DNA from 2 places in the Acidovorax sp. 1608163 genome. Region 2 is predicted to be linked to the other one. Evidence: riboswitches for the same ligand, from Rfam matches in the RefSeq annotation. Region 2 holds a riboswitch; the other holds the start of a gene.
The links. Region 2 has a riboswitch for thiamine pyrophosphate ahead of thiC (phosphomethylpyrimidine synthase ThiC). Riboswitches for the same ligand answer to the same signal wherever they lie in the genome.
Positions count from the first base shown of each region.

Region 1: linked by a shared signal. The riboswitch ahead of EAG14_RS09020 (FAD-dependent oxidoreductase) and the one ahead of thiC (phosphomethylpyrimidine synthase ThiC) in region 2 are both predicted to bind thiamine pyrophosphate.

Region 1 covers NZ_CP033069.1:1,994,148-2,010,096, forward strand. The annotation lists gene EAG14_RS08980 (phosphotransferase) at 1-432, opposite strand, end outside; gene EAG14_RS08985 (Crp/Fnr family transcriptional regulator) at 613-1,332, opposite strand; gene EAG14_RS08990 (oxepin-CoA hydrolase, alternative type) at 1,533-2,312, opposite strand; gene EAG14_RS08995 (3-hydroxyacyl-CoA dehydrogenase) at 2,317-3,840, opposite strand; gene EAG14_RS09000 (hypothetical protein) at 4,007-6,145, shown strand; gene EAG14_RS09005 (thiamine phosphate synthase) at 6,208-7,116, opposite strand; gene EAG14_RS09010 (thiazole synthase) at 7,109-7,921, opposite strand; gene thiS (sulfur carrier protein ThiS) at 7,936-8,133, opposite strand; gene EAG14_RS09020 (FAD-dependent oxidoreductase) at 8,130-9,260, opposite strand; TPP riboswitch at 9,319-9,453, opposite strand; gene thiD (bifunctional hydroxymethylpyrimidine kinase/phosphomethylpyrimidine kinase) at 9,522-10,403, shown strand; gene EAG14_RS09030 (cytosine permease) at 10,462-11,778, opposite strand; gene EAG14_RS09035 (pseudouridine synthase) at 12,030-12,974, opposite strand; gene EAG14_RS09040 (Cache 3/Cache 2 fusion domain-containing protein) at 13,249-15,228, shown strand; gene EAG14_RS09045 (DUF72 domain-containing protein) at 15,303-15,949, opposite strand, start outside.
Region 2 covers NZ_CP033069.1:4,067,086-4,083,034, reverse strand. The annotation lists gene murG (undecaprenyldiphospho-muramoylpentapeptide beta-N-acetylglucosaminyltransferase) at 1-604, shown strand, start outside; gene murC (UDP-N-acetylmuramate--L-alanine ligase) at 601-2,034, shown strand; gene EAG14_RS18120 (D-alanine--D-alanine ligase) at 2,031-3,017, shown strand; gene EAG14_RS18115 (cell division protein FtsQ/DivIB) at 3,014-3,811, shown strand; gene ftsA (cell division protein FtsA) at 3,862-5,091, shown strand; gene ftsZ (cell division protein FtsZ) at 5,249-6,493, shown strand; gene EAG14_RS18100 (methyl-accepting chemotaxis protein) at 6,776-8,548, opposite strand; gene lpxC (UDP-3-O-acyl-N-acetylglucosamine deacetylase) at 8,754-9,677, shown strand; TPP riboswitch at 9,735-9,858, shown strand; gene thiC (phosphomethylpyrimidine synthase ThiC) at 9,980-11,884, shown strand; gene EAG14_RS18085 (methyl-accepting chemotaxis protein) at 12,089-13,738, shown strand; gene EAG14_RS18080 (DUF2845 domain-containing protein) at 13,854-14,222, shown strand; gene EAG14_RS18075 (GspE/PulE family protein) at 14,276-15,664, opposite strand; gene gspD (type II secretion system secretin GspD) at 15,885-15,949, opposite strand, start outside.

The DNA of each region.
Region 1 (15,949 bases), 2.1 Mb from region 2:
GTTGTAGATGGCGCCGCGCTCGGCGGGCGCCATGCCGGGCAAGGACTGGTCCCACAGCACGCGGCCCTGCATGCACTCCATCACGTAGAAGGCGCGGCCAATCACCGATTCGTCTTCGCACAGCACATGCATGCGGGGCACGGGCACATCGGTGCCTTGCAGGCCGCTCATCACCGCAAATTCGCGCTCCACGGCGTGGGCCGAAGGCAGCAGCTTGGCCACGGGCCCGGGTTTGGCACGCATTACATAGCTGGCACCGGGGGTGATGAGCTTGTAGGTGGGGTTGGATTGCCCGCCCTTGAACATCTCCACCGTGAGCGGCCCCGCAAAACCCGGCATGTGGCGGCCGAGCCAGTCGGTGAGCGCTGCTGTGTCAAAGGCGTGCTGGTCAGACACGGGGCGTGTGCCCACGAAATGGTCAAAGTTGCTCATGGGGGATGAGGGATGGAATGGGTTTGGGCATGGCTGCGCCTGCGCAGGGCTGTGCTTGCTGCGCGCTGGGGCGGCTGTTGCCGGGGTGTGTGTGGGTGGCTGCGTGCGCCGATGTGGCGCACGGCCCAGGAACTGCAGCCCAGGCATTGCGGGGGCTGCGTGCAAGAGGAGTGGTGGGGCTCAGGTGTCGGTTTCCGCAATGCGCATCAGCGCCTCGCGGTTGCGTACCACCAGGCCACCGGGCTCGATGCGAATGGCGTCCTCGCGCTCCATGGACTTGAGCTCCTGGTTCACGCGCTGGCGCGATGCGCCCAGCAACTGTGCCAATTCTTCCTGCGCCAATTGCAGGCCAATGCGCATCTCGCTGCCATCTGAAAGGCTGGGAGTGCCATAGCTGCGCACCAGATGCAGCAGCTGCTTGGCCAGCCGCGCACGCAGGGGCAGGGTGTTGAGGTCTTCCACCAGGCCGTACAGCTGGCGTATGCGGCGCGCATGCAGGCGCAGCATGGCTTCGTAGAACTCGGTGTGCGCTGCCAGGATTTTTTTGAAGTCGGCCTTGGCCACGCACAGCACGGTGGTGTCGCCGTGTGCATAGGCATCGTGCGTGCGCCGGTCCCCATCGAAAATCGCCACGTCGCCAAACCAGATGCCGGGCTCCACATAGGTCAGCGTGATCTGCTTGCCCGAGATGGACGTGGAGCTGACCCGCACCGCCCCGCGCGCGCAGGCAATCCACTCCTCGGGCGGATCGCCCCGGGCGGCTATGAGGCCGCCGTCCTTGAAGCGTTTGACATAGGCGCATCGGAGGATGTCGTGTCGCAGTGAGGGTGAAAGGGATGAGAACCAGCGACCGGAATTGATCGCTTCACGTTCTTCGATAGTAAGAATCGGGTCGTCCATGGTCTGTCTTTTGGGTGACTGGTAACAGCTTCATTGTCGCGTGAGGGACCCGGGCCTTTGCCTGGGGTTGTCACCTGTGCGTCTGTGCCTGCGGGCACGGGTGTTGGGCTTGGGTCCTGGTGGAAACAAAAATGCCCTGGTCCGCAAGGACGCAGGGCATGAATGGTGTCACGGTGGGTGCTGCAGTAGCGGTGGGGCGCTCAGTCGTAGCGCGGGCTGCGTTTTTCAAGAAAGGCCGCAATGCCTTCACCCGCGTTGGCATGGTGCAGGTTTTTGACAAAGTGGTCGCGTTCGCTGTCTAGGTGCGTGCTCAGCGGCTGGTGGGGCGCATCGCTGACCAGCTCCTTGATGCTGGCAAGCACATTGGGCGCCCGTTGGTTCAGCCGCTCGGCCAGCTGCAAGGCGGCGCCCAGGGCATCGCCGGGGTTGCTCAGGCGGTTGACCAGGCCCAGCGCGTGCAGCCGCTCGGCCGCGATCTTTTCGCCGCACATCAGCAGCTCGGTCGCCAGGGCGCGGGGCAGGGCGTGGGCCAGGCTCCAGCTGGCGCCACCGTCGGGCGACAGGGCCACGTTGCTGTAGGCCATCAAAAACACCGCGTCGCGTGCGGCCACCACCATGTCGCAGGCCAGGGCCAGCGAAAAGCCCGCGCCGGCCGCCGCGCCTTCCACGGCCGCAATGATGGGCTTGGGGTAGGTGCGGATGGTCTCAATCCACTGGTGCAGGCCTTCAATGCTCTGGGCTTGCACCTCGGGGGGCTGCTGGCGGTTGGCTTGCAGGCGCTGCAGGTTGCCACCCGAGCAGAACATGCCGCCCGCGCCGGTGATCACCACGCTGCGCACATCGGGGCTGCGCTCGGCCACATTCAGGGCCTCGATGCCCGCGGCATACATGGCGGGCTCAATGGCGTTGCGCAGCTCGGGGTTGCTCAGGGTCAGGACCAGTGTCTGGCCTTCGCTGGTGCTCAGCAGTTGGGCGGGCATGGACTCAGCTTTCTTCGACGTGGGTCAGGCTCAGGCCAATGGCGCCCCGGCGGCGCAGCCAGGGGCTGGGGCGGTAGCGGGTGTCGCCATACACGGTCTGCATATTGAACAGCACCTCCAGGATATTGGTGGGGCCCCAGCGGTCGCCCATGGCCAATGGCCCCAGCGGGTAGCCCAGGCCCAGGGTCACGGCGGTTTCCAGGTCCTTGGGCGAGCAAATGCCTTGCTGGCAAATATCTGCCGCGATGTTGACGATGGTGGCCACGACGCGCTGGGTGACAAAACCGCCGCTGTCGCGGATCACGCTCACGGGCTTGCCGTCACGGGCAAACAATGCGTGTGCGGCGTTGCGGATGTCCACGCGCGTGGCTGGGTTGGTGGCCAGCACGCGCCGCTTGGTGGCGGCTTCCTCCACCAGCATGTCGATGCCAATGGTGCGTGCCGGGTCCAGCCGCTCGACTACTGCCACCGTGGTTACATCAAACCCCAGCGGGGCGACCAGGGTGATGGCATGGGGCGAAGGTGATGCGCCGGTCTCGATGGTGGCACCCAGGTCCTTGAGCAACTGGTACAGCTCCATGCGCCGTGAAGCCCGGGGCGATACCCACACCGGTGGAATGTCTTGCACCACCGGCACAGGGGGCTCTGCGGGCACCTGGGCCGCGCCATCTACATAGCGGTAAAAACCATCGCCCACCTTCTTGCCCAGCACGCCGCCCGCCAGCCGCTGCGCGGTGATGACGCTGGGGCGAAAGCGCGGCTCTTCGTAATACTGGTGGTAGATGGATTCCATGACGGGGTGCGACACGTCCAGCGCCGTCAGGTCCATCAGCTCAAAAGGCCCGAGCTTGAAGCCCACCTGGTCGCGCAGGATGCGGTCGATGGTGGCGAAGTCGGCCACGCCCTCGCTGACGATGCGCAGTGCCTCGGTGCCAAAGCCGCGCCCGGCGTGGTTGACGATGAAGCCCGGCGTGTCTTGGGCCTGCACGGGGGTGTGCCCCATTTCACGGGCGTAGGCCGTGAGGGCCTGGCAAAGCGCGGGGGCGGTCTTGAGCCCAGCCACCACTTCCACCACTTTCATCAGTGGTACGGGGTTGAAGAAGTGAAAACCGGCCAGCCGCTCAGGCTGCTTCAGGCCAGCGGCAATGGCCGTGACCGACAGGGACGATGTATTGGTGGCCCACACGGCGTGCGCGGGCAGTGTGCGTTCCAGCTCTGCGAACAGGGCTTGCTTGACGTCAAGGCGTTCCACCACGGCTTCGATGACCAGCTCACAGGCGGTCAAATCGGCCACTGTGTTGGCTATTTGCAACTGGTTGCCCCAGGCCTGGGCTTGCTCTGGCGTGATGCGGTCCTTGGCCACCAGCTTGCCCCATTGTTCTTGCAGTGCTTGCCTGGCTTTTTCGGCGGCGCCGGTTTGCGTGTCGAGCAACCAGACCTGGCTGCCGGCCTGGGCGGCGATTTGTGCAATGCCCCGGCCCATGGCCCCCGTGCCCACAATGGCGATGGTGGAAAAATGAATTTTCATAGCGCCATTATGGCTGTGGCCCTAGGCGCGCACTTATGTGCAAGAATGGGCTGCACCAAAAACAGAAATTATTGTGAAAATCCGTAACACCATTTTTGGAGCCGGTCTGTGGGTGGTTGCCGCCGGCGCCTCCGCGCTTTCGCTGGGCGCGAGCAGGGGCACTGTGGTGCTGGGTAATACGTTGGATTTGGCCTTTGATGTCAAGCCGGATGAGGGCTCAGACATCGCCACCTCGTGTGTGGTGGTCAGCGTCAAATCCGGTGACTCGCTGGTCAGCGAGTCCAAAGTGTTGGTGAGTCCCCTGGCATCCGGTGTGCGGGTGCAGGCGTTCACCGCCATCGATGAACCTGTGGTTCAGGTCACGCTGACGGCTGGCTGCACAGGCCGCACCACGCGCACCTATACGTTTTTGGCCGACCCGCCCAAAGCGGCGCAACGCATCATGGCTGCACCGGCGGCCGCGGCTGCTGCTACCGCCCCATTGCGGGATCGCACCCTATCTCCGCAAGACGCAGCCGTGATGGCTGCACGCGCCCCGGAAGTGGGTGGCTTGGAGCAAGGTGTTGCAGGTGGCCCGGCCGCTGCTTCCGCTGTGGTGCCGCGTACTTCGCAACGCACCGCGCAGGCCGTGCGCAAAGAGCCTCGCACAACCCCTGCGGCAACCGCTCCTGCCAAGCCTGCGGCAGCTGCCGCCAAAGAAGCCGCTCGCTCCCGTCTAGTCATGGAGCCGCTTGATATCTGGCTCGATTCGCCCGTGACCTTGCGTTCTACGCCTGAGTTGCCTCAGGCCCCAGCGTCCGAGGCCACACCGCAAAGAGAGCAGGCCGCAGCGCTGTGGCGCAGTTTGAACCCAGACCCGCAAAGCCAGGAGCAAGGCCAGGCCTCACAGCGCCAGCTGGAGTCGGAGCTGACTCAGCTGCGCGCCAAGGCCACGCGCGACCAGGCCGCTTCGGCCGAGTTGCAGCGCCAGTTGCAAGAACTGGAGTCAGATCGTTTTCCTGCCTGGGTGGTGTATGCCCTGGGGGCTGCCTTGGCGGCTGCGTTGGGCTTGGGTGGCTGGTTGTGGCGCCGCTCCGACCGCACCGCGACCAAGGCCGCGCGCTCGTGGCGCGAATCGGTGGCCGTCAGCAACCGCAAATCGGACACCCATGAAGTGGTGGACCTGGACCCGCTGGAGCGGGTGCAGGAGCATCCTGCAGACCGCTGGGGACGGCCCATTTCTGGTGCCGCAGGCATGGCAGCGCCTGCCCCGGCTGCGGTCGATATCTTGCTGGAGCCTGAAGAAATTTCCGCGGAAGCCGCAGGGTTTGCCCCCAAACCTGTCGTTGCGGCCCCGGCTTCCTCAGAGCCCGTCCTACAGCACATCATCAACCCGGAAGAGCTGTTCGACATCCAGCAACAGGCCGAGTTCTTTGTGTCTGTGGGCGAGCACGACCAGGCGGTGGAAGTGCTGCGCCAGCACATTGCCGAGCATGAAAAAACCTCTCCGGTGGCCTACCTGGAGTTGCTGCGCCTGTACCGAACGCTGAGCCGGGCGGCAGACTTCAATGTGCTGCGCCAGAAGTTCATGCAGCACTTCAATGCGCAGGTGCCAGAGTTCGCCGCGTTTGACCGGGCTGGAAAATCACTGGAGCAGTACCACGAGGCGTTGGCCGAAGTGGAAGCCGAGTGGAGTTCAGCCGCGGTGCTGGGTGTGCTGGAAAAGCACATGTTCTACAAGTCTGGCGACAAGCGCAAAGCGCCGTTTGATTTGGCCGCTTTTGACGATTTGCTCTTGCTGCTGGCCATTGCGCAGACCACGCCCCCCAGCGTGCGGGGTGCACCGCCGCCGCGCAAGCGCACCACGCCCAAGGCGCAGTCTTTTGAGGCGGCCGCAGCCCATGCGTTGAGTGCCCTGACGCCACTGAGCCCGCTGGACACAACGCCCGATTTCCCCCTGGATTCTTTGGCCGCCGCGTTGGAGTTTGGTTTTGAGCCGCCGACACAGCCTGCGGCAGCGGGCGCCGAGATGCCTGATGGTCCGGCCACGGTGCCGACGCGAACGCAGGGTTTGGTCGATGAATTTGTGGACAGCGTGCCTGTGCCAGCCCCCGCCGCCAGCCGGGCGGCGGCCACCCCACCGGCATCGACGTTCACGTTGGACATTGACCTGTCCGAGCCGGTGCCCATCACCATCAGTGATTTGCCCCCGGTGCCTGTGACTCCGCCACCCCCTCCAGGTCAGCCGATTGGCTTTGGCTCTTCCAACGACCTGATGGAGTTGAGTCTGGAACTGGAACCGCTGAATCCACCTGGCAAGAAATAAGCAAACCCCGGCGTGCCATGGGCCGCCGGGTTGCAGAGGGCAAAGGCTTTACAGCCTCGCCTTCATTGCACGCGCAGTGCCGCCATCAGCGCGGTGGCCGCTTCTTCAGGCTGCGCAGCATTCACCAGCGCACGCACCACCGCGATAGAGCCCACGCCCGTGGCGCGCACGGCCCCAAACTGCTCCTGGCCAATGCCCCCAATGGCAACCTGCGGGTAATGCCGCAGCAGCTGGGCATAGGCTTGCAACCGCCCCAGGCCCTGCGGTGCGGTGGCCATTTTCTTCAGCGTGGTAGGGAACACAGCGCCCATGGCGATGTAGCTGGGCCCCACGGCATCGGCGCGCACCATCTCGGCGTAGCCGTGGGTGCTGACACCCAGGCGCACGCCTGAATCGCGCAGGGTGCGCAGCTCTTGCGGGGTCAGTGCGTCCAGGTCTTCCTGGCCCAGGTGCACGCCATAGGCGCCTGCGGCAATGGCTTCTTGCCAATGGTCGTTGATGAACAGCAGCGCCTGGGTGCCCGCCACGGCAGCGACGGCGTTGCGCACCTCGCGGGCAATGGCGTGGGCATCTTCAGATTTGAAGCGCAGTTGCACGGTGGGTACGCCTGCGCGGGCCATGCGGCCCACCCACTCTGCATCGGGCAGCACGGCGTACAAACCCAGCGCTTGCGGGCAGGCGGCAAAGGCCTGGGCGCGCGGCAGGGGCTGCAAGCCAAAGTCCAGCGGCTCGCAGGGCCAGCTGGTGGCGTCAAACTGGCCTGTGCGCTCAGTTTGGGCCTGCCAGGCGCGGGCCAGGCATTCGGCGTCGTGGGCGATGAAGCCCAGTTGGCTGCAGGCCTGCAGCGCTGCCAGGTAGGCCGGTGCGGTGCTGGTGGGGGCAGGGGGCTGCAATGGCTCGAAGCCCGCAAAGGTGGCGGCGTGGTGGCTGGCGATGGCCTGTGCCATGCCCATGGTGTGGGGCTCAAGCATGGGTTGCGTGGTGCCAGAAGGGCGTGCCCAGCACAGGGGTGCTGGGCTGGGCAGAGTCTTGCGCGGTCATCGCGCCTGCGCGGTGGGCTGTGCGGCCTGCCTGCACGGCATCGGCAAAAGCACCGGCCATGGCCACAGGGTCTTGCGCCAGGGCCACGGCTGTGTTCAGCAGCACGCCGTCGTAGCCCCATTCCATGACCTGGCAAGCGTGCGAGGGCAGGCCCAGGCCCGCGTCCACCAGCAGCGGCACGCTCAGCCGCTCGCGCAGCGTTTGCAGAGCGTAGGGGTTCACCGGCCCCCGGCCGGTGCCAATGGGCGCGGCCCAGGGCATGACGGCCTGGCAGCCGACATCGACCAGGCGCTGGCACAGCACCAGGTCTTCGGTGCAGTAGGGCAGCACCTGAAAGCCTTCCTTGATCAGGTGCTCTGCCGTGCTCACCAGGTTCAGCGTGTCGGGCTGCAGGGTGTAGTCGTCGCCGATCAGCTCCAGCTTGATCCAGGGGGTGTTGAACACCTCGCGGGCCATCTGTGCGGTGGTGATGGCTTCTTGGGCGCTGTGGCAGCCTGCGGTGTTGGGCAGCACGGGCACGCCCAGCTTGCGCAGCAGCTCCCAGAAGCTGGCGCCACTCTCGGCCGGGTTGCTGCCTTGGCGGCGCAGCGAGGCCGTGACCATGGCGGGCTGGGCGCGCTCGACGGCTGCCTCCAGCACCGCAGGCGAGGGGTAGCGCGATGTGCCCAGCAGCAGGCGGCTGGTGAAGGTGTGGCCGTACAGAACCAGAGGGTCTTGGGAGGTGAGAGCTGTCATGGCTTGGTGGGGCGTCAGCCGCCCGTCACTGGGGAGATGATTTCCACGCGGTCGCCCGGTTGCAGTGGGTGGGCGGCGTAGCGTGTGTTGGGGACGAAGGTGGTGTTGACTGCGACCGCAAATGGCGGGCGGGCCGCGATGGCGGCCACCGCGTCGGCCACGGTGGCGCCGTCGGGCAGTTCATGCGGGTGGTTGTTGATGCAAATCTTCATGCCAATGCGCTGGCAGCCTGATCGGCCGGGGCAGACGTCCCCAGCAGTTCAAGCCGCAGATCAAAACGTTTTGAAAGCGCTGATTGTCCTGTGTTCAGGATCTCCATGGTCACATCCAGCATGGCGGGCGAGATCATGAACCCGTGGCGGTACATGCCGTTGACCTCCAGCACGCGGGGCTGGGGCTGGCGGATGGCGGGCAGGTTGTCGGGCAGGGTGGGGCGGCACTGGGTGCACAGCTCCAGCACGCGGGCCTCGGCAAAGCCCGGATGCACGGCGTAGGCGGCACTCAGCAGCTCCAGGGTGGAGCGCACGCTGGCGGGGGAGAGATCGTCCGATTCGATCTCAGTCGCGCCGATCACAAAGATGTGGTCTTGCTTGGGCGCCAGGTAAATCGGGTAGCGTGGGTGCACCAGGCGGGTGGGGCGCTGCAGAGTGACATCGGGCGCATACAGGCGCACCACCTCGCCGCGCACGCCGCGCAGGGCCTTCCAGTCCTGGCGGGCGCCCAGGCCTCGGCAGTCCAGCAGCCAGTCGGGCTGGCCTGGGGTGCCGGGGGCAAAGGCCTCTGGCGCGCGGGGTGCGTTCCAGTGCATGGTCACGCCCAGGCGTGTCATTTCGGTGAGCAGGGCGGCCAGCAGTTGCCGGTTGTCGAGCTGCCCTTCGCCCGGCAGGTACAGGCCTTGGGCAAAGCGATCGGCCAGGGTGGGCTCAGATTGCGCCAGAGCCGCACTGTCGAGCTTTTGCATGGCGGGCAACTCGGGGGTGGTGCGCTGGTTGGTCTCTAGCACGCGCGTCAGGCGCTGGGCTTCGGCGGCGTCTTGCCGGTGCCAGACGATCAGCGTGCCTGCTTGTTGAAAGAATACGGGCTCGGGCAGCGAGGCAATCAACTGCTGCCAGCGCGGCAGCGCGTAGTGGCCCATGCGCACCACGCCGGGCTCGGTGATGGCGGACTCGGCCAGCGGGGCCAGCATGGCGGCGGCGACGTTGGCGGCCGATTGCTCTGCCAGTGGGCTGCCTGCGTCGTAGATGTCCACCCGATGGCCCTGGCGTGCCAGCTCCACGGCGAGCAAGCGGCCCATGAGGCCTGCGCCCAGAATTGCAAAGGATGAGGGGGAAAGTGACATAGGGGTCCGTCTGGCGTCCGTCTGTAGAAAGGCAACAGTGGACAAAACGGAGGGCGCAGCGCCGTTGGTGGAAACTCCCCACGCCAGCATGACCTGGATCGGGTAGCGGGGCGCGGTGCAGCGTGGCTGCGGGCCCCAGGGTATTTCTCAGTCACACACCGCGCATGGCAGCGGGACACCCCTGTTTCGTCCGGAAAAAACAATTACAGCACATCCTCTTTTGCCGCAGCTTGACCTGGCGCATAGGCCATAATTTTTGCCATGACTTCCTCTTCTTCAGGGCTCCACGCGGGCCGTCCACACGCACGCGTGTTGTCCCGTTATGCGCGCGTGTTGTCCATTGCCGGCTCAGACAGCGGCGGCGGCGCAGGCATCCAGGCCGATCTCAAAACCTTCAGCGCCCTGGGCTGCTACGGCATGACGGCCATCACTGCCATCACGGCACAAAACACCTGCGGCGTCACGGGCATCCATGGCGTGCCGCCCGACATGCTCAAGGCCCAGATCGATGCCGTGGTGCAGGACATTGGCGTGGACGCGGTGAAGATCGGCATGCTGCATTCGCCCGACGTGGTGCGTGTGGTGGCCGATGCCATTCGCACCTACCAGTTGCCCCATGTGGTGCTGGACCCTGTGATGGTGGCCACCAGTGGCGACCGTCTGATTGCACAGGAAACCGTGGGCGTGCTGGTGCAAGAGCTGTTCCCGCTGGCCGAGGTTGTGACCCCCAATTTGGACGAAGCGGGCTGGCTGCTGGGCCGCAGCTTGCAAGACGCCGATGCGCTGGAAGCCGCAGCGCAAGACCTGCGTGCATTGGGCGCGCAGGCGGTGCTGCTCAAAGGCGGGCACTTGCCGGGCGATTGGGTGGTGGATGTGCTGTCGATGCCCGGTGCACCGCGGGTGCACAAACTGCAGTCGCAGCGCATTGCCACGCACAACGGGCATGGCACCGGGTGTACGCTGTCGTCGGCCATTGCGGCCCACCTGGCGCTGGGGCTGCCACTGCAGCAAGCGGTGGAACAGGCCCGGGCCTACATCCTGGGTGCGATTGCTGCAGGCGCCGACGTGACCACGGGGCGCGGCCACGGCCCGCTGAACCATGGCTACGCGCCGGTGGCGCAGCGGGTGTTTGAGGGTTCTTAGTGATTTTGGCCGCTAGCGCTTATTAATCAAGCGCTGGCAGCTCATAATTTGATAGCGATCAGCGCACCTTGGGCCGGGTGGCCCAGGCCAGTGCAAAGCTGAATGCCAGGGCGGGCAAGGCCGAGCCTGCACCTGGCAACACCTTGGGCGCCAGGTGGTACACCGCAATGCCTGCCAACCACAGGGCCACGGGCAAGGCGTTCACCACCCGGGCCTGCGCCAGCAGCGTGGGGGCATGGGTGCCAAACGCCAAGCGCCCCAGGATGACGCCGAACAGCGGTACGAACACCGAGCTGAGCAGCAGCAAGAACGGCTCCAGGCTGTGCATGGGCAGCACCAGGGCCAGGCCCGTGCACATAGCTGCCACGGCCAGGCCCCAGCGGCGCACGCTCCAGCGTGGCAACAGGCTGTGGGCCGACACGGCACCCGAGTACGCATCGCCATAGGCGTTGTCCACCTCGTCGATCAGGATCAGCGACAGCGCAATGAGCCCGCCCTGTGCCAGTAGCAGCGCTTGCACCAGGTCGGTGGACGGGAGCGTCAACGCCACCAGCACGCCCAGGCTGTAGCACCACATGTTGGCCAGCGCGTAGCCCAGCCACGTGCCACGCAGGGCCGCGCTGCCGCTCTTGCCATGGCGGGCGTAGTCGGCCACCAGCGGCAGCCACGAAATGGGCATGGCGATGACCAAATCCAGCGCGGGTAGCACGCCCATGCCGCCTTCGCCCTGGCGATTCCACAGCGCGCTAAAGCCCTGGGCTTGCGCCAGCGACACAAACTGCCAGCTCAGCCACAGCAGCGACAGCACCACCAGGGGCAACGCCACCCGGGCAATCACCTTGCGCACCAGTTGCACCATCGATCCGCTGATGAGCAGCATCACCACACCGCCCCACAGCAGCGTGGCCAGCACAGGCCACAGGGTTCCAGCCATGGTGCCAGCCATGGTGCCAGCCAGGCCACCCGCCTGCTGCCCAATGGCCACGGTGGCGTCGCGCATCACCACCAGCTCAAAGGTGCCCCAGCCCACCAGTTGCACGATGTTCAGCACGATGGGCAGGCTGGCAAAGCCCCGGCCATACACCGCGTGCATCAGCCCCGCGCTGGCCAGGCCACTGTCGCAGCCCAGCTTGGCCACCCAGCCCAGCAGGCCCGCGCCCAGCAAAGAGCCCGCCACAATCGCCCACAAGGCCTCCTGGGTGCCCAGCGCAGGCATCAGGTAGGCGCCGACCTGCATTACCAGCAGGCCCACGCCCAGGCTGAACCACAGTGAGGCATGGTCGTGCCACTGGAAGACGCGGCGCTCGGCAGGCACGGGTACCAGGGCCTCGTTGACTGCCGATGAAGTGGGGGCAGGGTGGTGGGATGACGTCATGCAAAAGCTCCGCAGCGGTCTGTTCGGTCGGGTAACTACAGCGCAGGGGGCAACGCCCGCCCTGGCGCTGCCCGGTGCGGGGCATGGCTGCGGCGTAACGGCTTCCCTGCGCGAGGATGATCTCGGGCCCAAGTCTGTGGACTGGGCGCAGTCAGGTTCAAAGGGACTCTCTCAGCCTGCAGCTTGCGTTGCAGACACCCCTAGCAGGCATTGGCGGCCGGGTGGCATCCAATGCGGGTTGGATTGTAGGTCTATGCCGCCACTGGCGTGGTGGCGGCGTCGGCCACCGGCCACTGCAGGCGCAGCCGGGTTTCAAAGCGGCGCTCCTGCCCGGTCAAGGGGTCGGCAAAACGCAGCGACCGGGCTAGCAACTGCAAGGGGCGCGAGTAGTCGCCTTCGGGCGGGTCGTTCACCTCGGGGTAGAACGGGTCGTTGCGCAGCGGCAGGCCCAGCGCGGCCATGTGCACGCGCAACTGGTGGCGTTTGCCGCTGATGGGCTCCAGCCGGTACAGCGCCCAGGGGCCTTGCACGGCTTGCACGGCCATGTGCGTGTGGCTGTTGGGCTCGCCGGGCACTTCCTGCATGCGGAAAAATTGAGGAGATTCCTCCATGCGGCTGCGGTGTTCACGCGGAAACGTGAGGTGGGCGTCCCAGGGAGCTACAGCGTCGTAAGCCTTGGCCATGCTGCGCTCTCTGAACAAGGCCTGGTACGCGCCCCGCGTGCGCTGCTGCACCGAGAACAGCACCAGCCCCGCCGTGTCACGGTCAATGCGGTGCAGGGGCGATAGGTCGGCCAGGCCCAGTTGCCGCTTCAGGCGCACCAGCAGCGACTGCTGCACATAGCGCCCCGTGGGTGTGACGGGCATGAAATGCGGCTTGTCGGCCACCAGCAGGTGCTCGTCCTGGTACAGCACTTGGTGTTCAAAGGGCAGCTCGGGCTCGCCCGGCAGGTGGCGGTAATAGAACAGGCGCACGCTGCCTTTCACCGCTTGCTCAGGGCGCGCAGGCTGGCCCTGGGCGTCCACCACATCTCCGGCAAGCATGCGCGCACGCCATTCATCGTGGCCCACCCCGGGCAAGTGGGCGGCCAGCCGCTCGAGCAGGCTGCCGCGGCCTTGCTGGGGCAGCACCACGCAGCTGGGGCTCACGCCATCGCGCATGGGCAGGGGGCTTTCAGGGATGTGGGGGTGGTTCAAGGCTTCAGAGGGCAGGGACTTGCCAGGCTGGATGGGGCTCGAAAAGCATAGCACCGTGACTTGCGCGCTGTGGGGCGTTGCCCCGCCGGGGGGCGGCCGCTTTTCTTTCTTGGTTCAAGGGTTAACACCAATGGCGCCTGTTGTAAAAAATCTCCTTTTACAAAAAATTGATATGGATCAACGCTATTGTTGTAACTAAGATGTAAGCAATTCTTGCTAAATGATGAATTAAATAATAAATTTGATAAAAGCAAGAAATTCTTCAAGGACTTCCATGCCCACTTCCGCCCAGCGTTCCGTCGCTTTCAAGCTCTCATTGGCTGCTCTGGTGAGCTTATTGCTGGTCTTGTTCAGCACCATGACCTTGGTGAGTCTGTTCATCTGGCAGGACTTTGGCGGCGTGTCGCGCAACGATGCGCGCCAGTACGCGACCCAGATGCGCACGCTGGTGCAGAGCTTTGATGAAACGGCCCAGGACCAGGCCAAGCGCGACTTCGTGTTGTTCAAGTCCCGCTTCACGGGCGACTTCAGCGTGGAGGAGCAGCCCGGCGCGGATGGCAAGAAGGAGGCGGTTCTGAGCTTTCAAGGTGCGCCGCTGAACGGCAACTTTGAGGGAGTGGACCGCTTTACCAAAGACAGCGCGGGCGCCATTGCCACCATTTTTGCCCGCACGGGGGACGACTTCATGCGCGTGACCACGTCCCTCAAAAAGCAGGATGGCGAGCGCGCCTACAAAACCCTGTTGGATCGCAACCACCCCGCTTACCCCCTCATGCAAGAGGGCAAAACCTACATTGGCCGCGCCAGCCTGTTTGGCAAGGAATACATGACGGTGTACGAGCCCATCCGTGAGGGCAACCGCACGATTGGCATTCTGTTCATCGGCACGGACATGGGGGTCATCCTGGGCAAGCTGGCGCAGGTCATGGGCTCGCAAAAGCTGTTTGAAAGCGGCGCGGTGTACGCGGTGAACGTGTCCTCGGGCCCCGCGCGTGGCCGCACATCGGGCTTGGCCGATGCCCCGGTGGTGGATGAAAAGACCGAAGATGGCAAAGCCTGGCTGGCCCGTTTGACCGAGAAAGACCAGACCAGCGATTTCGAGACGCTGTGGTCGCCCCGCCTGGGTGCGGGCAAGCAGCAGCGCCAGTTTGTGGCCGCAGAGCGCTACAAGCCCTGGAACTGGGTCATCGTGGCCGAAGCCCCCTTGTCCGAGATGATGGAAGATGCCCGTGCGGTGCTGATCTGGCTGTGGGTGGGCGTTTTGGCGGCACTGGCCATCCTGACGGTGGTGCTGGTCTATGCCACGCGCCGGCTGGTGGGTCAGCCGGTGCAGCAGCTCAGCACAGCGCTGGTGCACTTGTCGCAAGGCGATTTGACGCACGCCGTGGACATCCGATCGAACGACGAGATTGGCGCGCTGGGCCAGGCCATGGAAGGCTTTCGCCAGCGCCTGGTGCAAAGCCTGGGCACGGTGCGCCGCAGCGCCGAAAGCGTGTCGTCCGCCAGCAGCGAGATCGCGCAGGGCAACCACGACCTGTCGGCACGCACCGAGACGCAGGCCAGCTCGCTGGAAGAAACCGCCGCCAGCATGGAAGAGCTGGGCTCCACCATCCGCCACAACGCAGACAACGCCTCGCAAGCCAGCCGCCTGGCGGCCAGCGCCAGCCAGGTGGCCACACAGGGCGGGCAGGTGGTGGCGCAGGTGGTCAGCACCATGCACAACATCAATGGCAGCAGCCAGAAGATTGCCGACATCATTGGCGTGATTGACGGCATTGCCTTCCAGACCAATATCCTGGCGCTGAACGCCGCCGTGGAAGCCGCCCGTGCAGGCGAGCAAGGCCGGGGCTTTGCCGTGGTGGCCAGCGAGGTGCGCAACCTGGCGCAGCGCACAGCGGCCGAGGCCAAGGCCATCAAGGAGCTGATCGGCGCCAGTAGCGCCATGGTGCAAGAAGGCTCGGTGCTGGCCGACAAGGCGGGCACCACCATGGGCGAGGTGGTCAGCTCCATCCAGCGGGTGGCGGACATCGTCTCTGAAATCAGCGCGGCCACGGGCGAGCAAAGCGCCGGGGTGGGGCAGGTGGGCCAGGCGGTGACGCAGCTCGATCAGGCCACCCAGCAAAACGCGGCGCTGGTCGAAGAAATGGCCGCCGCCGCCAGCAGCCTGCGCACCCAGGCCGAGCAGATGGTCGAGGCCGTGGCCCAGTTCAAGCTGGGGCAGGAGCCTGGGCAGTATCGGCAACTGGGGCGCTGAGGGATCGATTCTTTTGCTATTGAATCAATAGCTGCTAGCGCTTAGGAATCAAGCGCTAGAGCCCAAAAAGTCTCTCAATCAGAGATTGGTGGGACGGTCTCGGCGGCGGGTTTTTGCAACGCCCGCACCTGCTCGGCCAGCCGCTGCACGGTCAAGGGCGCGCACCCCTCGGCATGGTTGCTGATGGTGACGTAGGCGTTTTGCCCCGCCGCCGTGATGCCTGCAATCACCTTGGCCAGCGCCGCGTGGGTGTCCGGGTCCAGGTCGTGCAACCGGTCGTAAGGTGCGTATCGCCGCTCGGCGTCTTCATAGCCGTAGGGGCCGTGCAATGCGTTCAGGTTCCAGCGGCACACCAGGGGCGTGGGCCACAGGGCGCGCAGCAAGGGCAACTGCTGCGCCAGCGGCGGCAGCTTGGGGTGCAGGCCCAGGCAATAGGTGGCGCCCGCACCGCGCAGCACAGCGGCAAATTCAGGGGTCAGCCACTCTGGGTCTCGCACCTCCACGGCAATGACGCCGTCGCTTGCCTGGGGCTTGAGCGACGGCAGCGCGTGCAGCAAATCCCGCAGCTTGCCCAGCAGCAGGGGCATGCGGTCCAGCCATGCCATGGGCAGGGGGCTGAGCTGGAACACCAGCGCGCCTAGCTTGTCGCCCAGCCCCGCCAAGGCAGGTTCTACAAACTCGGTGCAGGCCAGGGCGGGGTCCAGAAACGCCGGGTTGGGCT
Region 2 (15,949 bases):
GTGGGTGGGCAACCCGCTGCGGGCGGCTTTCACCCGCCAGGCAGCGCCGGCTGAGCGTTTTGCGGGCCGCACCGGCCCGCTGCGCCTGCTGGTGGTGGGCGGTAGCCTGGGCGCGCGGGCGCTCAACGAGATTGTGCCCCAGGCCCTGGCGTTGATTCCCTCAGAGCAGCGCCCCGTGGTCACCCACCAAAGCGGCGCCACGCAGATCGACGCCTTGCGCGCCAACTACGAGGCCGCAGGCGTGCAGGCCGAATGCACGCCCTTTATCGATGACACGGCCAGTGCGTTTGCCAACGCCGACATCATCGTTTGCCGCGCCGGTGCCAGCACCGTGACCGAAATCGCCGCCGTGGGGGCTGCGGCGGTGTTCGTGCCATTCCCTTCTGCCGTGGACGACCACCAGACCACCAACGCCCAGTTTCTGGTGAGCGCTGGGGCTGGCTGGCTGGTGCCACAAGGCGATTTGACCCCCGAGGGTTTGGCCAAAATGCTATTAAATTCAGAGCGCCTAGCGCTTGTAGAGATTGCCGAGAAGGCCAAAAACATGCAAAAAATCAATGCCACCCGTGAAGTGGTAGCCGCGTGCGAGGAGTTGGCCGCATGAAACACGCCATCCGTCACATTCACTTTGTAGGCCTGGGTGGCGCCGGCATGAGCGGCATCGCCGAGGTGCTGTTCAACCTGGGCTACCGCATCTCCGGCTCCGACCTGGCCGACAGTGCCACGCTGCGCCGCTTGCAGGGCCTGGGTATCCAGACCTGCCTGGGCCACGCTGCTGCGCACATCGAGGGCGCGGATGCGGTGGTCACCTCCACCGCCGTCACGGCCGACAACCCTGAAGTGCTGGCCGCCCGCGAGAAAAAAATCCCTGTGGTGCCCCGCGCCTTGATGCTGGCCGAGCTGATGCGCCTGAAGCAGGGCATTGCGATTGCTGGCACCCACGGCAAGACCACCACCACCAGCCTTGTGACCAGCGTGCTGGCCGAGGCGGGCCTGGACCCCACCTTCGTCATTGGCGGCAAGCTCAACAGCGCGGGCGCCAATGCCAAGCTGGGCAGCGGCGACTACATCGTGGTCGAGGCCGATGAGTCTGATGCATCGTTCTTGAACCTGCTGCCCGTGATGGCCGTGGTGACCAATATCGACGCCGACCACATGGAGACCTACGGCCACGACTTTGGCCGACTTAAGGGCGCGTTTGTCGACTTTCTGCACCGCATGCCGTTCTATGGCACCGCCGTGCTGTGCGTGGACAGTCCGGCCGTGCGCGACATCCTGCAAAGCGTGACCTGCCCGATCACCAGCTACGGCTTCTCGGAAGACGCCCAGGTGCGCGCCGTCAACGTGCGGGCCGAGGCCGGGCAAATGCACTTCACGGTGCAGCGGCGCAATGGCGTCACGCTGCCCGATCTGGACATCGTGCTCAACCTGGCGGGCGAGCACAACGTGCTCAATGCGCTTTCTGCCATCGCCATTGCGGTGGAACTGAACATCCCCGACGAAGCCGTGCAGCGCGCGCTGGCGGGCTTCAAGGGCGTGGGGCGGCGCTTTCAAAGCTACGGCAACCTGCCCGCCAAGGACGGCGGCCAGTTCACCGTCATCGACGACTATGGTCACCACCCGGTGGAGATGGCCGCCACGCTGGCGGCCGCGCGCGGTGCCTTCCCTGGGCGGCGCTTGGTGCTGGCCTTCCAGCCGCACCGCTACAGCCGCACCCGCGATTGCTTCGAGGATTTTGTGAAGGTCATCGGCAGCGCCGACTCCGTGCTGCTGACCGAGGTGTATGCCGCCGGTGAGGCGCCGGTGGTGGCTGCGGACGGCCGCTCGCTGGCCCGCGCGCTGCGCGTGGCAGGCCGGGTGGAGCCCATTTTTGTGGACAACGTGGCAGATCTGCCACAGGCCATTGCCGACAACGCACGTGCTGGCGATGTAGTCATGTGCATGGGCGCTGGTTCCATAGGGTCTGTGCCCGGAAAGGTGGTCGATTTGCTACAAAATAGTGAGCTAGCACCGCTTGCAGGGAAAGCGCAATGACGCAGTTGAATACCAATGTTGATGTGAAGGCACTGGGCAAGGTGGCCGTGTTGATGGGCGGCTCCTCGGCAGAGCGCGAGGTCTCGCTCATGTCGGGCACCGGTGTGCTGCAGGCCCTGCGCTCGCGCGGGGTGGATGCCCACGCGTTCGACCCCTCGGAAACCGACCTGAGTGAACTCAAGCGCGGCGGCTATGCCCGTTGCTTCATCGCGCTGCATGGCCGCCATGGCGAAGACGGCACGGTGCAGGGCGCGCTCGAATTGCTGGGCATTCCGTACACCGGGCCGGGGGTCATGGCCTCCAGCATTGCCATCGACAAGATCATGACCAAGCGCATCTGGCGCTTTGAAGGCCTGTCCACCCCCGACTGGCGTCTGGTGTCCAGCGCAGCGGAAACCGAGCAGGCGCTGCAGGCCCTGGGCGCTCCCATGATCGTCAAGCCTTCGCGCGAGGGCTCGACCATCGGGCTGACCAAGGTCACCTCTACCGAACAATGCGCCAAGGCGTATGCGCTGGCTTCGCAATACGACCCCGAAGTACTGTGCGAGCAGTTCATCGAAGGCGATGAAACCACTTGCCCCGTGCTGGGCGAGGGGGCTGCAGCCCATGCACTGCCGGTGATTCGCATCGTGGCGCCCGAGGGCAACTACGACTACCAGAACAAGTACTTCACCGATACCACGCAATACCACTGCCCGAGCGGCCTGCCCGCGCACGAAGAAGTCGCCATCCAGCGCTTGGTGGAGAAAGCCTTCCGTGCCCTGGGTTGTCGGGGCTGGGCGCGTGCCGACATCATGATTCGCGCCAGCGACCGCCAGCCCTTCCTGCTCGAAATCAACACCTCGCCCGGCATGACCGGCCACTCGCTGGTACCCATGTCGGCCCGCGCTGCGGGGCTGAGTTACGAAGACCTGTGCGTAGGCATTTTGGCCACCGCATCGCTGGACTCTGCCGCCGGGCATGAAGGAGCCGCTCAACCATGAACCCCTCCATGCCAGCCCCGCTGGACGTCAAGCTCATGAACATGACCGCCTCGGTCCTGTTTGTGGGCTGCGCCCTGCTCGTGCTGGCCGCAGGGGCCTGGTGGGTGATGCGTTACCCCGGCTTTGCGATTGCGCGCATCGTGGTGCACGGCGATCTGTCGCACAACAACGCCGTGACCTTGCGGGCCAATGTGGGGCCGCAACTGGTGGGCAATTTCTTCACCGTGGACTTGCGCGCAGCGCGCCAGGCGTTTGAGGAAGTGCCCTGGGTGCGCAAGGCGTCAGTGCGCCGTGAATACCCCGGCTTGCTGCATGTGGAGCTGGAAGAGCATGACGCCGTGGCGTATTGGGGCCCCGAGACGGGCTCGGGCCTGGTGAACAAGCAGGGCGAAGTGTTTGAGGCGAACGTGGGCGATGTGGAGCAGGAAGACCTGCCGCGCCTGCAAGGGCCTGAGGGCAGCTCGCAAGAGGTGTTGGCCATGTACGGCGCAGTAGCCCCCGTGTTCAAGACCCTGGGGCTGGAGCTGGAAGAGCTGGAATTGAACGGGCGCGGCGGCTGGCGCGCCAAGCTGGCAAACAACGCCGTGGTGCAGCTCGGGGGCGGCAGTGAGCAAGAGCTGCAGCAGCGCACGCGCCGCTTTGCCCGCACGCTGGCACAGGTGGCGGCGCAGTACCAGCGGCGCGTGGAGTCGCTGGAGTCAGCCGACCTGCGCCACGCGGGCGGCTATGCGTTGAAGCTGCGGGGGGTGACCACCACGGCGGGAGCCGAGGGCGCACCGGCGGTGCGCCGGTGACCGCGTGGGGTATGCGCAGCACATAAGAACCATGAAGGGCAGAAACTGATATGGCAAGAGAATACAAAGATGTGGTGGTGGGCCTCGACATTGGCACAGCCAAGGTCATGGCCGTGGTCGCCGAAGTTCTGCCCAACGGAGAGCTCAAGTTGGCTGGCCTGGGCGTGGCGCCCAGCAATGGCCTCAAGCGCGGCGTGGTGGTCAACATCGACGCCACGGTGCAAAGCATTCAGCAGGCACTGAAAGAGGCCGAGCTGATGGCCGACTGCAAGATCCAGCGCGTGTACACCGGCATCACCGGCAGCCACATTCGCGGCCTGAACTCCAGCGGCATGGTGGCTGTGAAGGACAAGGAAGTCACCTCGGCTGATGTGGCGCGCGTGGTCGAGACGGCCAAGGCCATCAACATCAGCAGCGACCAGCGCCTGCTGCTGGTGGAGCCGCAAGAGTTTGTGATCGACGGGCAGGATGTGAAGGAGCCCATCGGCATGAGCGGCATCCGCCTGGAAGCCAAGATCCACATCGTGACCGGCGCGCAGAGTGCGGCCGAGAACATCATCAAGTGCGTGCGCCGCTGCGGCCTGGAGGTGGAGCAGCTCATGCTGAACCCGCTGGCCAGCAGCCAGGCCGTGCTGACCGATGACGAGCGCGAGCTGGGCGTGGTGGTGGTGGACATTGGCGCGGGCACGACCGACGTGGCGATCTTCACCGGCGGCGCCATTCGCCACACGGCGGTGATTCCGATTGCGGGCGACCTCATCACCAGCGACATCGCCATGGCGCTGCGCACGCCCACCAAGGACGCCGAAGACATCAAGGTGGAAAGCGGCTACGCCAAGCAACTGCTGGCCGACCCCGAGGCCCAGGTGGAAGTGCCGGGCCTGGGCGATCGCAGCCCACGCATGCTCAGCAAGCAGGCGCTGGCGGGCGTGATCGAGCCGCGCGTGGAAGAGATCTTTTCGCTGGTGCAGCAAGTGGTGCGCGAGTCGGGCTACGAAGAAGTGCTTTCTTCGGGCATTGTTCTCACCGGCGGCAGTTCTGTGATGCCCGGCATGATCGAGCTGGGCGAAGATATCTTCCTCAAGCCCGTGCGCCGTGGCGTGCCCAAGTATTCGAGTGCGCTGGCCGACATGGTGGCCCAGCCCCGTGCCGCCACCGTGATGGGTTTGTTGGAGGAGGCCCGACTGGCCCGGCTGCGCGGCTTCAAGGTGGCGCAAAAGAGCGGTTCTGTGAAGACCGCTTTTGGCCGCTTCAAGGACTTCATTGTGGGGAACTTCTGATGATGCACCACCCCACCTGCCAAGCCCGGGAAAGCCCCCACCTGCGCGATCGCGAGCGATGGCGAAGCACCGGACCGCCGCGCTTGCACGACGACCTTGACCCCACCGTATTCATCCATTGGCAAACCAATACCCGTAAAGAAACAGGAGCTCCCAGATGACCATCGAAATGATCGAAGCCGAAGAATTCAACCAGGGCACCCAGATCAAGGTGATCGGCGTGGGTGGTGGCGGCAGCAATGCCGTTGAGCACATGATTGCCCGTAGCGTGCAGGGCGTGGAGTTTGTTTGCGCCAACACCGATGCGCAGGCACTGACGCGCAGCTCGGCCCACCGCGTGATTCAGCTCGGTGGCAGCGGCCTGGGTGCAGGCAGCAAGCCCGACAAGGGCCGTGATGCCGCTGAAGCCGCAGTGGAAGACATCCGCTCGGCCATCGACGGCGCGCACATGCTCTTCATCACCGCAGGCATGGGTGGCGGCACGGGCACGGGCGCTGCGCCTGTGATTGCCCGTGTGGCCAAGGAAATGGGCATCCTGACTGTGGGCGTGGTGACCAAGCCTTTCGACTGGGAAGGTGGCCGTCGCATGCAAAACGCCGACAACGGCCTGGCCGAGCTGGAAGCCAACGTCGACTCGTTGATCGTGGTGCTCAACGAAAAGCTGCTGGAAGTGCTGGGCGATGACATCACCCAGGACGAGGCCTTTGCCCACGCCAACGACGTGCTCAAGAACGCCGTGGGCGGTATCGCTGAAATCATCAACGAATACGGTCATGTGAACGTCGACTTTGAAGACGTGCGCACCGTGATGGGTGAGCCCGGCAAGGCCATGATGGGCACGGCCACGGCCAGCGGCCCGGACCGCGCACGCATCGCTGCAGAACAAGCAGTGGCCTGCCCACTGCTCGAAGGCATCGACCTGTCGGGCGCCAAGGGCGTGCTGGTGCTGGTCACGGCCGCCAAGGGCAGCCTCAAGCTGTCCGAGTCGCGCCTGGCGATGAGCACCATCAACGCCTACGCTTCGCCCGACGCGCATGTCATCTACGGCGCCGCCTACGACGACAGCCTGGGCGATGAGATCCGCGTCACGGTGGTGGCCACCGGTCTGTCGCGCCCCAACGCACGCCGCCAGCCCATCTCGGTGGTGCAAGGTGGCCTGCGCACGGGCACCGACAACATCGCCTACCAAATGCCGGTGGCAGGTGTGGCTGGCGCCATGGGCAGCGCCGTGGGCCTGGCGGGTGGCCACGCTGGAGGCTCGCAAGCCGACTACGGCAGCATGTCGGTGCCCAGCGTGTGGCGCACCAACCGCACGCAGGCCGCAGCCCGCGTGGATGCGTTGTCGTCCGGCGGCATGGACGACCTGGAAATCCCAGCCTTCCTGCGCAAGCAGGCTGACTGATGGGTAGCCCGAGCGGGCGGTGACGCACGCTCGGGCTCCTCGGTAAGATGTAGGTGCTATGAAAATATGAGCTGCTAGCGCTTATTTTTAAAGGACTTTCAAGGTGTTTGTATTGAAGCCTGCCATTGAATAAGCGCTGGCGGCTATTAAAAACATAGCGCCCTAAGGGCTTTAGGCCCCAACAAAAAAGCCCCGTTCGCAAGACCGGGGCTTTTTTGTTGGGGCCTGGGCATCCGCCGCTGGAAGCAGCGGGTGCCCAGGTTGAGCAAAGCGCGTGGCGCGTCAGAAGCTCTCCCAATCGCCCGAGTCGCCTGCGGGCGGCTTGGGGCTGGACTTGGCGGGCAGGGCGGCTGCGGGCTTGGGGGCGGGTGCCCGTGGGCTGGCGGCAGGGGTCTTGGCCTTGGGCAAGGCCGTCGCGGGGCGTGGTGTCGGGCGTGGTGCAGGGGCCCTGGCCGGAGCAGGTACGGGTGCGTGCGGCGTGCTGGCCGTGCTGCCGTTCACGCGGAAGAGGGCCACCACCTCGGTGAGCTTCACAGCCTGTTCGCGCAGGCTGTCGGCGGCGGCAGACGATTCCTCCACCAGGGCAGAGTTTTGCTGCGTCATCTGGTCGAGCTGGTTCACGGCCGTGTTCACCTGCTCAATGCCCTGGCTTTGCTCTGAGGTGGCCGCGCGGATCTCGCCAATGATGTCGGTCACGCGCTGCACGCTGGCCACGATTTCGGTCATGGTCGCCCCGGCGTTGCCCACCAGGCTGGTGCCCGATTCGACCTTCTCAACCGACGCGCTGATCAGTGATTTGATCTCTTTGGCGGCCTCGGCGCTGCGCTGGGCCAGGCTGCGCACCTCGCCCGCCACCACGGCAAAGCCCCGGCCTTGCTCACCGGCGCGGGCGGCTTCTACGGCCGCGTTCAGCGCCAGGATGTTGGTCTGGAAGGCGATGCCGTCGATCACGCCAATGATGTCGGCAATCTTGCTGCTGCTGGCATTGATGTCTTGCATGGTGGCCACGACCTGCGCCACCACCTGACCGCCCCGTGCGGCCACTTCGGCGGCCGATGTGGCCATCTGGTTGGCGGTCTGGGCTGAGTCCGAGGTCTGCTTCACGGTGCTGGTCAGCTCTTCCATGCTGCTGGCCGTGGTCTGCAGGTTGCTGGCGGTGTCTTCGGTGCGCCGGGCCAGGTCGTTGTTGCCCTGGGCGATTTCGGTGGACGCCGTCGCGATGCTGTCGGTGGCCGAGCGCACCTCCGTCACCAGGCGGCGCAGCGCATTCACCATGTGTGCCAGCTCGTCGAGGATGGAGCCTGGGTGGGCTCTGGGGATTTCAGTGTCCAGGTTGCCTTGCGCCACTTGCGACATGATGCCGATGGCCTGGCTGGGCTCACCCCCAATTTGCCGCAGCACGGAGCGCGCCACTGTGAAGCCCACACCGCCCACCAGGGCCATCACCAGCAGCACGACGGCCAGTTCCGACAGCAGCGTTTTGCGCACCTGCTGGTCGATGTCGTCGGTGTACAGGCCCGAGCCCACCATCCAGTTCCAGCCATCCACTTTGACGATGTACTGCAGCTTGGGCACAGGCGTCTGCTGGCCCGGCCGGGCAAACATCATGGAGACGAAGGCCTTGCCGTCGCGGCTGTTGCGCATGCCTTCAACGAGTTGGGCAATGATGTCCACTCCCGCTCCGTCCTTGACCTTGCCCAGCATGTTCTGGCCGTCCCACTCGGGCTTGATGGGGTGCATTACCCCCACGCCGTCGGTGGTCCAGATATAGAAGTATTCGGTCTTGCCCTCGGCGCCGCCGTAGCGGGCAAGGCGCAGGGCCTCTTTGGCGGCTTTTTGGGCTTCTTCCTGGCCCATGGCGCCGCTGGCAGCCTTGGCCTGGTAGGCGGCCACGATGCTGTGCGCTGACTGCACGGCCGTGGCCAATTGTTCGCGCCGCGATTCGATGATCAGCGAGCGCTCTTGTAGCAGCGCTGTGACGGCCATGAACAGCAACGCTGCCAACGCCGTGCCCAGCATCAGCAGCACCTTCATTTTGAATCCAAGCTTGTTCATCGTGTGTCTCCAGTTTTCTCTCAAACTCTAGCAATGCCATGACTCGCGCAGTGAGTACGTGCACGCCTATCTGCGTTTGCCTTGACTTGCAACAACAAGTAACCTCATGGATTGTGGGGCTGGCATGGGGCGCCCTTTGTCAGGGAAAACGAGTCTGCGTGGGCGCATGCCAGCATGTTGCGGGGCACGCAACTAAAATGTGCGGATGCTCCAGCAACGCACCCTCAAGACCTTGACCCGCGCCGTTGGCGTGGGATTGCACAGTGGCCAGCGCGTGGAGTTGACCTTGCGCCCGGCGCAGCCCGACACGGGCATCGTCTTTCGTCGCGTGGACCTGCCCCAGCCGGTGGACATTCCCATCCATGCGGAGTCGGTGACCGACACGCGCCTGGCCTCCACCATCTCTGCCGGTGGGGCCAAGGTGCACACCGTGGAGCACCTGATGTCGGCCTGTGCGGGCCTGGGCATCGACAACCTGTATGTGGACATCACGGCCGAAGAGGTGCCGATCTTGGACGGGTCTTCCGCCTCGTTCGTGTTCTTGCTGCAAAGCGCGGGGGTGGAGCTGCAGCGTGCGCCTAAGCGCTTCATCCGCGTGAACCGCCCGATCGAAGTGCGCGAAGGCACCGGCCCCAGCGCCAAATGGGCGAAGCTCACGCCCTACCATGGCTACAAGCTGAGCTTTGAAATTGACTTTGACCACCCTGCGGTGGACTCCACGGGCCAACGTGTGGAGTTTGACTTGGGGCAAGGCAACTACAGCCGCGACATCGCCCGCGCACGCACCTTCGGCTTCACCCGCGATGTGGAGATGATGCGATCCAACGGTCTGGCGCTGGGCGGTGGTCTGGACAACGCCATCGTCATGGATGACTACAAGGTGCTCAACAGCGACGGCCTGCGCTATGACGACGAGTTCGTGAAGCACAAGATCCTGGACGCCATGGGCGACCTGTACCTGATTGGCAAGCCCTTGCTGGCCGCCTACAGCGCCTTCCGCTCAGGCCACGCCATGAACAACCAGTTGCTGCGTGAGCTGCTGGCCCAGCGCGATGCCTGGGATGTTGTCACTTTTGACGACGAGCGCGCAGCCCCAGCCGGCTTCGCTCAGCCTGCACGGGCTTGGTGATCCTGCGCTGCGCAATCTCGGCTGGGCGCCTTCCTTTTGCCTCTGTGGCCTATACTCGCGCCTGCTCCGGGGTGTGCTGATGCGCTGAGATGCGAGAGGCCTGAAGAAATTCAGGCCAGCTTGCGAACCCGACGAACTTGATCCGGTTCATACCGGCGGAAGAAGAGCCGACCTCCTTGTCCCCGTGCCCGCACTCCCTGCGGGCACGCCTTGCCTCAGGGGCTGCCATGCGCAGCCACCCGAGGGGTGCACAGGTCCATTCCGGAGCAGACCCACCGCCACCGGAACCAGGAGACCTGCCCATGAACGCCCCCGATCCCCACGCCCAGCTCGCCGCCCCCGAAAAGTTTGCCGAGCTGCTCGCCCGCACCCGCGAACCCTTTCCTGCATCGCGCAAGGCCTATATCCCCGGCCACCTGCACACCGACCTGCGCGTGCCTGTGCGCGACATTGCGCTGACCAACGGTGAGCAGGTCAGCGTGTACGACACCTCGGGCCCCTACACCGACCCGAACGCCGTGATCGACGTGCGCCAAGGCCTGGCCAGCGTGCGCGGCGGCTGGATCACCGGCCGTGGCGATGTGGAGCACTACGAAGGCCGCGCGCCCGTGGCGCTGGACGATGGCCAAAAGAGCGAAGATGCCACGCGCCTGGCCCAGCTGCGTGCCGAGGCCGCAGCCCTGCAACGCAAGCCGCTGCGCGCTAAGGCCGGTGCCAACGTCACGCAGATGCACTACGCCAAGAAGGGCATCATCACGCCCGAGATGGAATACGTGGCCATTCGCGAAAACGGCAAGCGCGAGTGGATGGAGCAGTACATGCAGGACGCAGGCCGCGAGAAGCGCCTGATGGGCAACCCGATGGGCGCCAGCATTCCGCGCATCATCACGCCCGAGTTCGTGCGCGACGAAGTGGCCCGGGGCCGCGCCATCATCCCCGCCAACATCAACCACCCTGAGGTGGAGCCGATGGCAATTGGCCGCAACTTCCTGGTCAAGATCAACGCCAACATCGGCAACTCGGCCGTCACGTCCAGCATTGAAGAAGAAGTGGAAAAGCTCGTGTGGGCGATCCGCTGGGGCGCCGACAACGTGATGGACCTGTCCACTGGCAAGAACATCCACACCACGCGCGACTGGATCGTGCGCAACTCGCCCGTGCCGATTGGCACCGTGCCGATCTACCAGGCGCTCGAAAAAGTGGGTGGCGTGGCCGAAGACCTGACCTGGGAGATCTTCCGCGACACGCTGATCGAGCAGGCCGAGCAGGGCGTGGATTACTTCACCATCCATGCCGGTGTGCGCCTGGCCTACATCCACCTCACGGCGCAGCGGCGCACGGGCATCGTCTCGCGCGGCGGCTCCATCATGGCCAAGTGGTGCATGGCGCACCACCGCGAGAGCTTCCTGTACGAGCACTTCGAAGATATCTGCGACATCATGAAGGCGTACGACGTGTCGTTCAGCCTGGGCGATGGCCTGCGGCCTGGCTGCGCGTCCGATGCCAACGATGAAGCCCAGTTTGCCGAGCTGCACACACTGGGCGAGCTGACCCAGGTGGCCTGGAAGCACGACGTGCAGACCATGATCGAAGGCCCCGGCCACGTGCCCATGCACATGATCCAGGCCAACATGACCGAGCAGCTCAAGACCTGCCACGAAGCGCCGTTCTACACCCTGGGCCCGCTGACCATCGACATCGCCCCCGGCTACGACCACATTGCTTCGGCCATTGGCGCGGCCATGATCGGCTGGATGGGGACGGCCATGCTGTGCTACGTGACGCCCAAGGAGCACCTGGGACTGCCCGACCGCGACGACGTGAAGCAGGGGATCATTGCGTACAAGATCGCTGCCCACGCTGCCGATGTGGCCAAGGGCCACCCCGGCGCTCGCTCGCGCGACGATGCGCTCAGCCAGGCGCGCTTCGACTTCCGCTGGCAGGACCAGTTCAACCTGGGCCTGGACCCCGAAACGGCCAAGGAATACCACGACGAAACCCTGCCCAAGGACTCGGCCAAGGTGGCGCATTTCTGCTCGATGTGCGGGCCCAAGTTCTGCTCCATGAAGATCACGCAGGAGGTGCGCGACTTTGCCGCGCAGAAGGGCGTGGACGAGCAAAACGCACTGGTCCAGGGCATGCAGGTGAAGGCGGTGGAGTTCCAGCGCAATGGCGGGCAGTTGTACGTGCCATTGAAGGCTGAATAAGCCGCCCTAATGGCCCCTGTGTTTCCCTGTTCATGGCGGGAAACCGGGTGCATACCCTGTAAAGGGGCAGGTGTGTGGGCGCATACAGTCGCGCCCAGTATTTGCCTGCCCCAGAGTGGGTGTCTTCTTTGGTGCACATCACAGCGCAATGGCATCAAAGTTGCTATTCTTTGGGCAGGTTGTTAAAAAATGTAAGGAAGCGCCGTGAACGCCCTGAATCGACTGTCTATTCGCACCCGTCTGTACTTTGGCACGGTGTTTTCCTTGGTCTTGCTGGTAGTGATCGGGGCCATGGGGTACTTGGCGCTGGAGCGCACGCGCACAACGCTGGAGGTGCTGTTCACCCAGCGGGTGCAGACCCTGACCGACATGAGCGAGCTGCGCACCACGCTGGGGGATTTGCGGCGTGCGGAGAAGGACATCATCATCAACTTCAACAACACGATTGAGGTGTCCACCCAGCGCGACCTGTGGAAGAAGTCGCTGCAGTCGCTCAACAAGGGGCTGAGCGATGTGCGCAAGGTGCAGACCTCCGATGCCAACTTTGCGGCGTCCATCGACAAGGCGTTGGCAGAGGTCAAGGAATACGAAACCGGCATTTCCCCCGTGTTCGAGCAGATTGAGCGGGCGCAGATTGACGGTGCGGTGGGCGGAGCCTACGCCGACAAGTACAAAAAGCACATGGAGGCCAGCGACAAGCTGTTGTTGGACTTGGCCATGGATGCGCGCAAGCAGATGGACGAGGCCCGCCAAGGCGTGGACTCTCTGACCTCCACCATGTCGGGCCTGATTGGTGGGGCCTTGCTGCTGGCCCTGGCGGTGTTGATTCCGCTCACGTTCTTCAGTGTTCGCTCCATTACGCAGTCCATCTCGCAGGCCAGCGAGTTGGCCGAGCGCATTGCGGGGGGCGATTTGTCGCGGGATGTGCAAGTCACCTCCACCGACGAAGTGGGGCAACTGGTGGGCGCGATGGCGCGCATGCAGGACGCGTTGCGTGGCCTGGTGCACCAGGTGCAAGAGGCCGCGGGTAATATCTCGACCGCCAGCTCTGAAATCGCCACGGGCAACCATGACCTGAGCCACCGCACGGAACAGACGGCGGCCAATCTGGAAGAAGCGGCTTCCTCGATGGAACTGCTCACCGGCACCATCCAGCAAAGTGCCCAGTCCTCGCGCCAGGCCAGTGACTTTGCGGCTTCGGCGGCCGAGGTCGCCGCTCGGGGGGGCTCTGTGGTGTCGCAAGTGGTAACCACCATGGACCAGATCACCACCAGTTCGCGCAAGATCGCCGATATCACCGGCGTGATCGACTCCATTGCCTTCCAGACCAACATCCTGGCGCTGAATGCTGCGGTGGAAGCCGCCCGCGCAGGCGAGCAGGGTCGGGGCTTTGCGGTGGTGGCTAGCGAGGTGCGCAGCCTGGCTCAACGCAGCGCCGAGGCCGCCAAGGAGATCAAGGGCCTGATCGGCTCGTCGGTGGAGCGGGTCGAAGACGGTTCGCGCCTGGTGACCCAGGCCGGGCAGACCATGACCGAGATCGTGGGCAGCGTGCACCGCGTGTCCAGCATCATTGGAGAGATCACGGCATCGTCTTCCGAGCAGAGCGACAACGTGGCCCAGATCAGCCAGTCGGTGAGCCAACTCGACAACATGACCCAGCAGAATGCGGCGCTGGTCGAGGAGTCCACGGCCGCGTCCGAATCGTTGCGCGAACAGGCTGTGCAACTGACCCGGGCCGTGGCCCAGTTCAAATTGCCCGCAGGGGGCATGCGATCGGCCTCCGTTGCCGGGGCTGCGATGGGCTATGGGGGCAATGCCCTGCCTGGGCATTCGGTGGTGCCCCAGTTGGCTTGACCGACTGGTGCGGGGGCGGATCAGCGCCGGGCCTTGGTTACGGTTTGCCCGTTGGCTGGTTGACGGTGACCATCCCCGTTGGGCCAAAATGGTGCATAGACGATACCTTTGCCCCATGAAACACCTTGCACCCCGCCGGAGAGTCTGGGCCCCGTGGGCCCTGTGGATTAGCTTGGCTGGTAGCGTGCCGTGGGCTGCGCAGGCCGAGTCTTTGCAATGCCAGTCGGGCAGCGTGGGGGTGGGCGACACCATGGCCACCGTGGCCCTGCGGTGTGGCCAGCCCACTGCCACGGGGGCCTATTGCGCACCCGTAGAAATCCAATGGATAGACCGCCCGCACAACGCGCCCTATGGCCGTTGGCTGGCCCCCTGTCAGCCCGTGGATGAGTGGATTTACGACCGGGGTGTGGGCTACCTGCCGGCCAGGCTGCAGTTTCGCGGGGGGCGGCTGTGGTCGCTGGTGTACGGGCAGTCAGTGCCTTAACAAGGCGCTGAGGGCTGTAGCCCGCCTCTCAATGCCGGGTGATTGGCACTCGCTCAGTCGCGCGTCACCCGCAGCACTTCTTCGCGGCTGGTCACTCCTGCCGCAATCAGTCGCTCGCCGTCTTCACGCATCAGCGTCATGCCTGCGGCCAGGGCGGCCGTGCGGATCTCGGCTTCTGAGGCCTGGGCGTGGATTTGTGCGCGGATGGCGTCGTCCGTCACCAGCAGCTCGAACACCCCGGTGCGCCCGGCATAGCCCGTGTGCCCGCAGGCCTCACAGCCTTTGCCATGGCAGGTACCGCAGTATTTGCGCACCAGCCGCTGGGCCAGCACGCCCAGTAGCGAGGAAGACAGCAGGAAGGGCTCCACCCCCATGTCGATCAACCGCGTCACGGCGCTGGCCGCATCGTTGGTGTGCAGCGTGGCCAGCACCAAGTGGCCGGTCAGCGAGGCCTGGATGGCGATCTGTGCGGTTTCGAAGTCGCGGATTTCACCGATCATGATGATGTCCGGGTCCTGGCGCAGGATGGCGCGCAGGGCCTTGGCAAACGTCAGGTCGATCTTGCTGTTCACCTGCGTCTGGCCCACGCCGGGCAACTCGTACTCAATCGGGTCTTCCACCGTCATGATGTTGTTGCGCGTGGCGTCCAGGCGGCCCAGGCCCGCGTACAGCGTGGTGGTTTTGCCCGAGCCCGTGGGCCCGGTCACCAGGATGATGCCGTGCGGCTGGCTGATCAGCCCCTCAAAGCGGCGCAGAGTCTCGCCCTGCATGCCCACGGCTTCCAGGCTGATTTTGTTCTCGCTCTTGTCCAGCAAACGCAGCACGGCGCGCTCGCCATGGGCGCTGGGCAGGGTGGACACGCGCACATCAATGGCGCGGGTGCCCAGGCGCAGGCTGATGCGCCCGTCCTGTGGCAAGCGCTTTTCCGAAATGTCCAGGTCGGCCATGATCTTCAGGCGCGAGATCAGTGCGGCGTGCAGCGCGCGGTTGGGCTGCACCACCTCGCGCAGCGTGCCGTCCACCCGAAAGCGCACGCTGGAGTGGCGCTCGTACGGCTCGATGTGGATGTCACTGGCCCCGTCGCGTGCGGCCTGCGTGAGCAGGGCGTTGAGCATGCGGATGATGGGGGCATCGTCTGCGGTTTCCAGCAAGTCTTCCACGGCGGGAAGCTCTTGCATCATGCGCGAGAGGTCGGCATCGGACTCGACCTCGCTCACCACCGTGGCCGCGCTGGATTCGCCTTGGGCATAGGCCGCGCTGATGCGCTGGGCCAGGCTGGGCGCATCCAGCGACAGCAGGTGCCGCACCTTGTGCTTGCGCAGCACTTCGGACAGCGCCGTGACGTCGGGCGCAGGGCCGTGCCACAGCACGAGCTGCTGGCCATCGTCCTCGAGCAGCAGCTGCGATGAGCGGGCAAAGGCGTAGGGCAGGGGGTGGCGCATGGCGGTTCGGTGGGTAACGGGGCTTGGGGGCTTAGGGGGCTGAGGGGGCTGAGGGTGGCTCACGGAGGCGAGAAGGCCGGGGGCTGCTCAGAAATTCAGGCGTAGTGCATGCGGTGTGTGCAGGCAAAGATGCTGCCTGCCAAACACCGACCCCGCCGTGGCGCTTGCGCTGCCGGGCGGGGCCCTCTTGCGTCCAGGGCGCAGCACGCTAGCGCACCGCTCACTGCCGAATCACGTCGGCTTCCAGTGCCAAGGCGCGCACCGACACAGCCGCCTTGTCTGCCG